Regions from separate parts of the Carnobacterium viridans genome, predicted to be linked through region 2. Evidence: predicted binding sites of a transcription regulator. Region 2 holds the regulator's gene; the other holds the start of a gene.
What was found. The regulator HrcA, encoded in region 2, represses chaperone genes, less so after heat shock. The targets are predictions, from matches to a motif close to TTAGCACTCNNNNNNNNNGAGTGCTAA.
Positions count from the first base shown of each region.

Region 1 (3,437 bases), 670 kb from region 2:
GCACTATTTTAAGTGGTGTTCCTATTTATCATATGGATGATATGGTTGAACAATTAAAAATTCAACAGATAGAAATTGTGATTATCACTATTCCATCAGACGTCGCACAAGCAACAGTAGAACGTTTAGTTGAAGCAAATGTAAGAGGAATTTTGAATTTTACTCCTATTAGAATTTCTGTACCAGACAAAGTGAGAGTTCAAAATGTTGATTTGACCAATGAACTACAAACATTGATTTATTTCTTAGATCATTACAAACCAGAAAACGCGTAAAAAAGGACTCATTTGTCAAATGGTGTTGATAGAATAAAATAAATTTCTTCTGGAATAGACGGGTTTGCTTGTGGAGAGCCATGGGAACGTCTGAAGCCTGTAGTCTTCAGAGCTTTCAAGCCTCAAATAAAACGTAAACGCTGAAGCGCTAACGCTTTATAATTCGCATTGAATCCAATGCATGGCTACAAGCAAACCCTATTCCTCCAGAAATATCTGGTAACCAATTTAATTAAGCTAGCAACACTAAAAAGTATAGAGCAAAAAAAAAGGACCCAAACCGGTTATGGTTTGGGTCCTTTTTTTATTTTAAAGTAAACTTCAAGTATTTTTGAAGCTCTAACGAAATAACTGGTAGAAAAAACGACATAGAGAACAGAAAAAAATGTCCAACCGGAATTTCCCACAGAATCAATCGCAAACCAGATGAATACTCCTGACATCAAGTAAGTAAAAACAATTTGCATTATAAAATTACGTTTATTTATCAAATGAAAAGTCCTTTCTAACACTTAGCACGTACTTATAAAAAATTTACTACTATAACTACTGTGTTCATAATAATATGGGTGATAATGGGAGTGGCAATATTTTTAGTTTTACTATATAGAAAACAAAAGACAAAAGCCATAGCAGAGTACAATAAAATGTGTCCATCAAAATGCATAAAAGCAAAGATAAGAGAACTGATCACTGCAGCACCTATTCCACCAGTAAGATCATATAAAAAACCAAAAATAACTTTTCTGAAGACAAATTCTTCCATGATTGGTCCCATAATAGAGACGACAATTATATAAATTGGATAATTGTCAACGAAAACAAGTATATTTTGAGTATTAACAGAATCTATTGGAATCCCCAAAAGTAAAGTTTCAATTAAGTTTGCCATGTATTGAGCCAAAAGCACCAAAGGGATTCCGGCAATACCCCAATAAAGAACACTCTTTCTAGGTAATGATGGACTTAAGGTCAACGAATTTCGGATGGTCGATTTTCGATTCAATAAGAGCATAACTATTGCGCCTAAAGTAAAACTAAAAATTGTCCCATAAACGGAAGCTTCAGTCTGGAAATTTGTTGGAGCTAGAGAAATAATGATGGCCGGTAAGAATTGAGCAATTAAATAAAATAAAATAATTAAAATCGATGTGTGACTCGTAAGTTTCTTCATATGATTAAGACCTTCTTTTTTCGAGATAGCGTACGTTCGTTATATACAGTTTAGTAAATAGCAGTCAGAGTATCCAATAGAAAAAAATTCTCCTAAAGAAGCCAACTCTATGCTAGGTAAACTGAAAATAACTTCATTTTTCAGTATAACATAAAAGGTCCAAAAAGGGGTATAACAATAGACAGTACCGAACCCTTTTCAATAAAACAATCCTTATTTGAAAAGGAATAAAAATCAAGATGAAAATTCTTGCAATCTTTTTTATATTTGTTATTATAAAGAAGTAGTTTAGCACTTGATATGTTTGAGTGCTAAAAATGAAGAAATAATTTAGATGGAGGGATTTACGTGTTAAAACCATTAGGAGATCGTGTCATCATTGAAGTTGCTAAAGAAGAAGAAAAAACAATCAGCGGGATTGTTTTACCGGGTTCCGCTCAAGAAAAACCTCAAACGGGTTCTGTAATAGCTGTTGGAGAAGGGCGTGTTTTAGAAAACGGCTCAACAGTAGCAGTGTCTGTTAAAGTAGGCGATACTGTTTTATTTGAAAAATACGCTGGAACAGAAGTGAAATACGACGGTAAAGAGTATTTAGTGGTAAAAGAACACGATATCGTTGCAGTCATAGATTAAAGATAACTTAAAAAATGAACAAACTAAATTAATGAGGTGAAGGAAAAAATGGCAAAAGATATTAAATTTTCTGAAGACGCTCGTGCATCAATGCTACGTGGGGTAGATATTTTAGCAGATATTGTTAAAGTAACATTAGGACCCAAAGGAAGAAATGTTGTTTTAGAAAAAACTTACGGCTCACCACTCATTACTAATGATGGTGTGACAATCGCAAAAGAAATTGAACTAGAAGATCATTTTGAAAATATGGGAGCACAACTTGTTTCAGAAGTTGCTTCTAAAACAAATGATATTGCTGGAGATGGTACTACAACAGCTACAGTTTTAACTCAAGCTATCGTTCGTGAAGGATTGAAGAATGTAACAGCTGGAGCTAATCCAGTTGGGATTCGCCGCGGAATCGAAATGGCCACAAAAGTTGCTGTAGAAGAATTGCTTGCTATTTCTAAAAAAGTTGACTCAAAAGAATCAATTGCACAAATTGCTGCTATTTCTTCAGGAAGCAATGAAACAGGAGAATTGGTTGCAGAAGCAATGGAACGCGTTGGAACAGATGGCGTTATTACAATTGAAGAATCTAAAGGAATCGAGACAGAATTAGGTGTTGTTGAAGGAATGCAATTTGATCGTGGGTACCTTTCTCAATACATGGTAACAGATAACGATAAAATGGAAGCAAACTTAGAAAACCCTTATATTTTGATTACCGATAAAAAAATCTCAAATATTCAAGAAGTCCTTCCATTATTGGAACAAATTTTACAACAAGGACGTCCATTGTTGATCATTGCTGATGATGTTGATGGCGAAGCTCTTCCAACATTAGTATTGAATAAATTGCGTGGAACATTTAATGTTGTAGCAGTTAAAGCTCCAGGATTCGGCGATCGTCGTAAAGCTATGCTTGAAGATATTGCTATCTTAACTGGCGGAACGGTTATTACTGAAGATTTAGGTCTTGAATTGAAAGATACTGAAATCAGTCAATTAGGACATGCAAGTAAAGTAGTCGTGACGAAAGATGCTACTACAATCGTTGAAGGAGCTGGCTCAGCAGAATCTATCCAACACCGTGTTGCTTTACTTAAAGCTCAAGCAGCTGAAACCACTTCTGAATTTGATAAAGAAAAATTACAAGAACGTCTAGCTAAACTTTCTGGCGGAGTTGCAGTCATCAAAGTTGGAGCTGCTACTGAAACAGAATTAAAAGAACGCAAATTACGTATTGAAGATGCTTTAAATGCAGCTCGTGCAGCTGTTGAAGAAGGTATCGTTTCCGGTGGTGGAACAGCCTTAATCAATGTTCAACGTAAAGTTGCAGAAATCGAAGCAACAGGCGATGAAGCAACAGG
Region 1 covers NZ_FNJW01000008.1:929,340-932,776, reverse strand. Annotated here, with positions in the region: gene BLT48_RS05860 (redox-sensing transcriptional repressor Rex) at 1-275, shown strand, start outside; gene BLT48_RS05850 (CPBP family intramembrane glutamic endopeptidase) at 799-1,449, opposite strand; gene groES (co-chaperone GroES) at 1,798-2,082, shown strand; gene groL (chaperonin GroEL) at 2,131-3,437, shown strand, end outside.
Region 1: groES (co-chaperone GroES) is a predicted target of HrcA. The motif match lies at 1,738-1,764, and genes of this name have one in related genera.

Region 2 (3,437 bases):
TTCGTGGAAAAACAGGCAGAGTGTACGGCAATTTATTTTCGTTGTTAACGACAATGAAAAGTTTGCCATTAGCCTATAACAAAGATTTGCAAGAAGACAAAGAAGGCATGTTTGATACAGTAAAAACGGTTAAAGATTGTTTGGAAATATTTGCTGGTATGTTGGAAGATATGATCGTGCATGAAGACAATATGAGTGAAGCAACAACGAAAGATTTTTCAAACGCGACTGAATTAGCGGATTATCTGGCTTCAAAAGGTATCCCATTTAGAGAAGCGCACGAAATTGTTGGGAAACTTGTGTTGAAGTGCTTGAAAAATGGCCATTACTTACAAGATATTCCTTTAACCGAATTTCAACATGCTGCTCCTATTATCGAAGAAGATGTTTATAGGTTATTGGAATCTCGTGTAGCTGTTGAACGTAGAAATTCATTAGGTGGCACTGGATTCGACCAGATTAGAAATGAAATTGAAAAAGCCAAACTAGAACTTAATCTGATATAAGAAGAATTAAAAGACAGTGTTGAAGATGGAACTTTCCATTTTTGACACTGTCTTTTTAGTAAAAGTAAGATAAATCAAGTGTTAAACCGGCTTTTTAGATAAACGTCAAAATTAGTCAAAAAATAAACAAAAATTATTGACAGATACAGTTATATTTGGTAAATTAATAAATGTATTAGCACTCAATAGTTTCAAGTGCTAAAAAAGAGGTGATGCAATATGTTAACTGAAAGGCAGATTTTAATTTTAAAATCTATCATTCGCTTATACACTTCATATGAGACACCCATAGGATCCAAAACCTTAATGAATGAAGCTGAAATCAGTTTTAGTTCAGCAACTATTCGTAATGAAATGGGGCGTCTTGAAGAATTAGGCTTCATTGAAAAAACGCATTCGTCATCCGGTCGTGTCCCATCTTTAAAAGGGTACCGTTTTTACGTAGACCATCTGGTGCATCCAGCAAAAATTCAAAAAAAAGATCTTGCGGTCATAAAAAATGCTTTAGGAAATCAGTTCAGGCAATTGGATGAGATTGTTTTTCAATCGGCTGAATTGCTTTCTCGGTTGACCAGTTACACAGCGATAACGTTAGGTCCTGAGATCAAAGAAAGTATTCTAACTGGTTTTCGATTGGTGCCATTAAATGATTATCAAGTTATGGCTATCTTAGTAACCGATAAGGGCCATGTAGAAAACCAAATAGTAACCATTCCGAGGTCAATGGATGTTAACGAGCTAGAAAAAATTGTTCGTATTTTTAATGAACAATTAGTTGGTCTTCCGCTAATGGAAGTATTTAAAAGACTGAAGACAGAAATTCCGATATTGTTGAATAAGTATGTTCGAACAAATGAAGGAATGCTGAATATCTTCGAAGATGTCTTCTTGAAAGCTGGACAAGATAGGATGCACGTAGGTGGAAGAATGAATATACTCGATTTCTCGAATGAATTAAATGTCGAAAAATTCAAGTCTATTTATTCCTTAATGGATGGTACTCATGACTTATCTTCTTTATTGGTTCCAAGTACTACCGGAATCAATGTGAAAATTGGGACGGAGTTAAACAATGAGCTTTTTAATGAGTTCAGTTTAATTACAGCAAGTTATGACATTGAAGGATATAGTTCAGGTGTTATTGCATTGTTAGGTCCAACAAATATGCCCTATTCTAAAATGATCGGTTTGGTGGATGTATTTCGAAATGAGCTTTCAAAAAAAATAATCGACTACTATCAATCTGTAGACGATTAATCAAAAGGAGCTGTTGTTGTGTCTAGAAATAAAGATAAAAAGCAAGAACAAGAAATGGTTGAAGAAACACCAACAGAATTGGTAGAAGAAACAACTGAATCTGTAGAAGTGGAACAACCAGAAATTGATGAACTTGCTAAAGTAAAAGCTGATTTAGAAGAAATGGAAAATAAATATTTGCGTGTACAAGCTGAAATGGCAAATATCCAAAAACGCAATGCAAAAGAACGTGAAGATGCTGCTAAATTCCGTGCTCAATCTTTAGCAACAGAATTACTTCCCGTTATTGATAATTTAGAACGAGCTCTAGCTATTGAAGTAACAGATGAGCAAGGGAAAAGTTTGAAAAAAGGCATTGAAATGGTTATGGAAACGTTCAAGACTGCATTGAAAAATGAAGGCATTGAAGTTATCGATCCTTTAAATGAACCATTTGACCCTAACTTCCATCAGGCGATTCAAACCGTTCCTGTTGAAGAAGGTCAAGCAAGCGAAACAGTTGTACAAGTTTTCCAAAAAGGTTATAATTTAAAGGGACGCGTATTACGTCCCGCAATGGTAATTGTTGCTCAATAAAATTTAGATAACTGTAAAAAAAAATAATAAAAAAATGAGGGATTTATTATGGGTAAAATGATTGGTATTGACTTAGGAACAACAAATTCAGCAGTTGCTGTATTAGAAGGCGGAGAAGCAAAAATTATTCCGAATCCAGAAGGTAACCGTACGACACCATCTGTTGTGGCATTTAAAAATGGAGAAATGCAAGTAGGGGAAGTAGCTAAACGCCAAGCTGTAACAAATCCTAACACAATTAGCTCAATCAAACGTCATATCGGAGAAGCTGGCTTTTCAGTTGAAGTTGATGGCAAAAAATATACTCCACAAGAAGTTTCTGCAACAATTCTTCAATACTTGAAAGGTTATGCTGAAAGCTATTTAGGCGAAACAGTTGATAAAGCTGTTATTACTGTTCCTGCTTACTTCAACGATGCACAACGACAAGCAACAAAAGATGCTGGTAAAATTGCCGGTCTTGAAGTGGAACGTATCGTTAATGAACCAACTGCTGCAGCATTAGCTTATGGTTTAGACAAAGTAGATAAAGATGAAAAAGTTTTAGTATTTGACCTTGGTGGTGGTACTTTTGACGTTTCAATCCTTGAATTAGGAGACGGCGTATTTGATGTATTAGCTACTGCAGGTGACAACAAATTAGGTGGAGATGATTTTGATAATAAAATCATGGAATACTTGGTAGCTGAATTCAAAAAAGAAAACGGCGTTGACTTATCTAAAGACAAAATGGCTGTACAACGTTTGAAAGACGCTGCTGAAAAAGCTAAAAAAGACTTATCAGGCGTAACTTCAACTCAAATCAGCTTGCCATTTATCACTGCTGGAGAAGCTGGACCATTACACTTGGAAATCAACTTAACTCGTGCTAAATTTGACGAATTAACTTATGACTTAGTAGAACGTACTAAAGGACCTGTTCGCCAAGCATTGAAAGATGCTGGATTATCAACATCTGAAATTGATGAAGTCATCTTAGTTGGTGGATCAACACGTATCCCTTCTGTTGTAGAAGCAGTACGCAAAGAAGCTGGAAAAGAACCAAACAAATCAGTTAACCCTGATGAAGTTGTAGCAATGGGTGCTGCAATCCAAGGT
Region 2 covers NZ_FNJW01000008.1:262,122-265,558, forward strand. Annotated here, with positions in the region: gene argH (argininosuccinate lyase) at 1-506, shown strand, start outside; gene hrcA (heat-inducible transcriptional repressor HrcA) at 726-1,763, shown strand; gene grpE (nucleotide exchange factor GrpE) at 1,782-2,339, shown strand; gene dnaK (molecular chaperone DnaK) at 2,388-3,437, shown strand, end outside.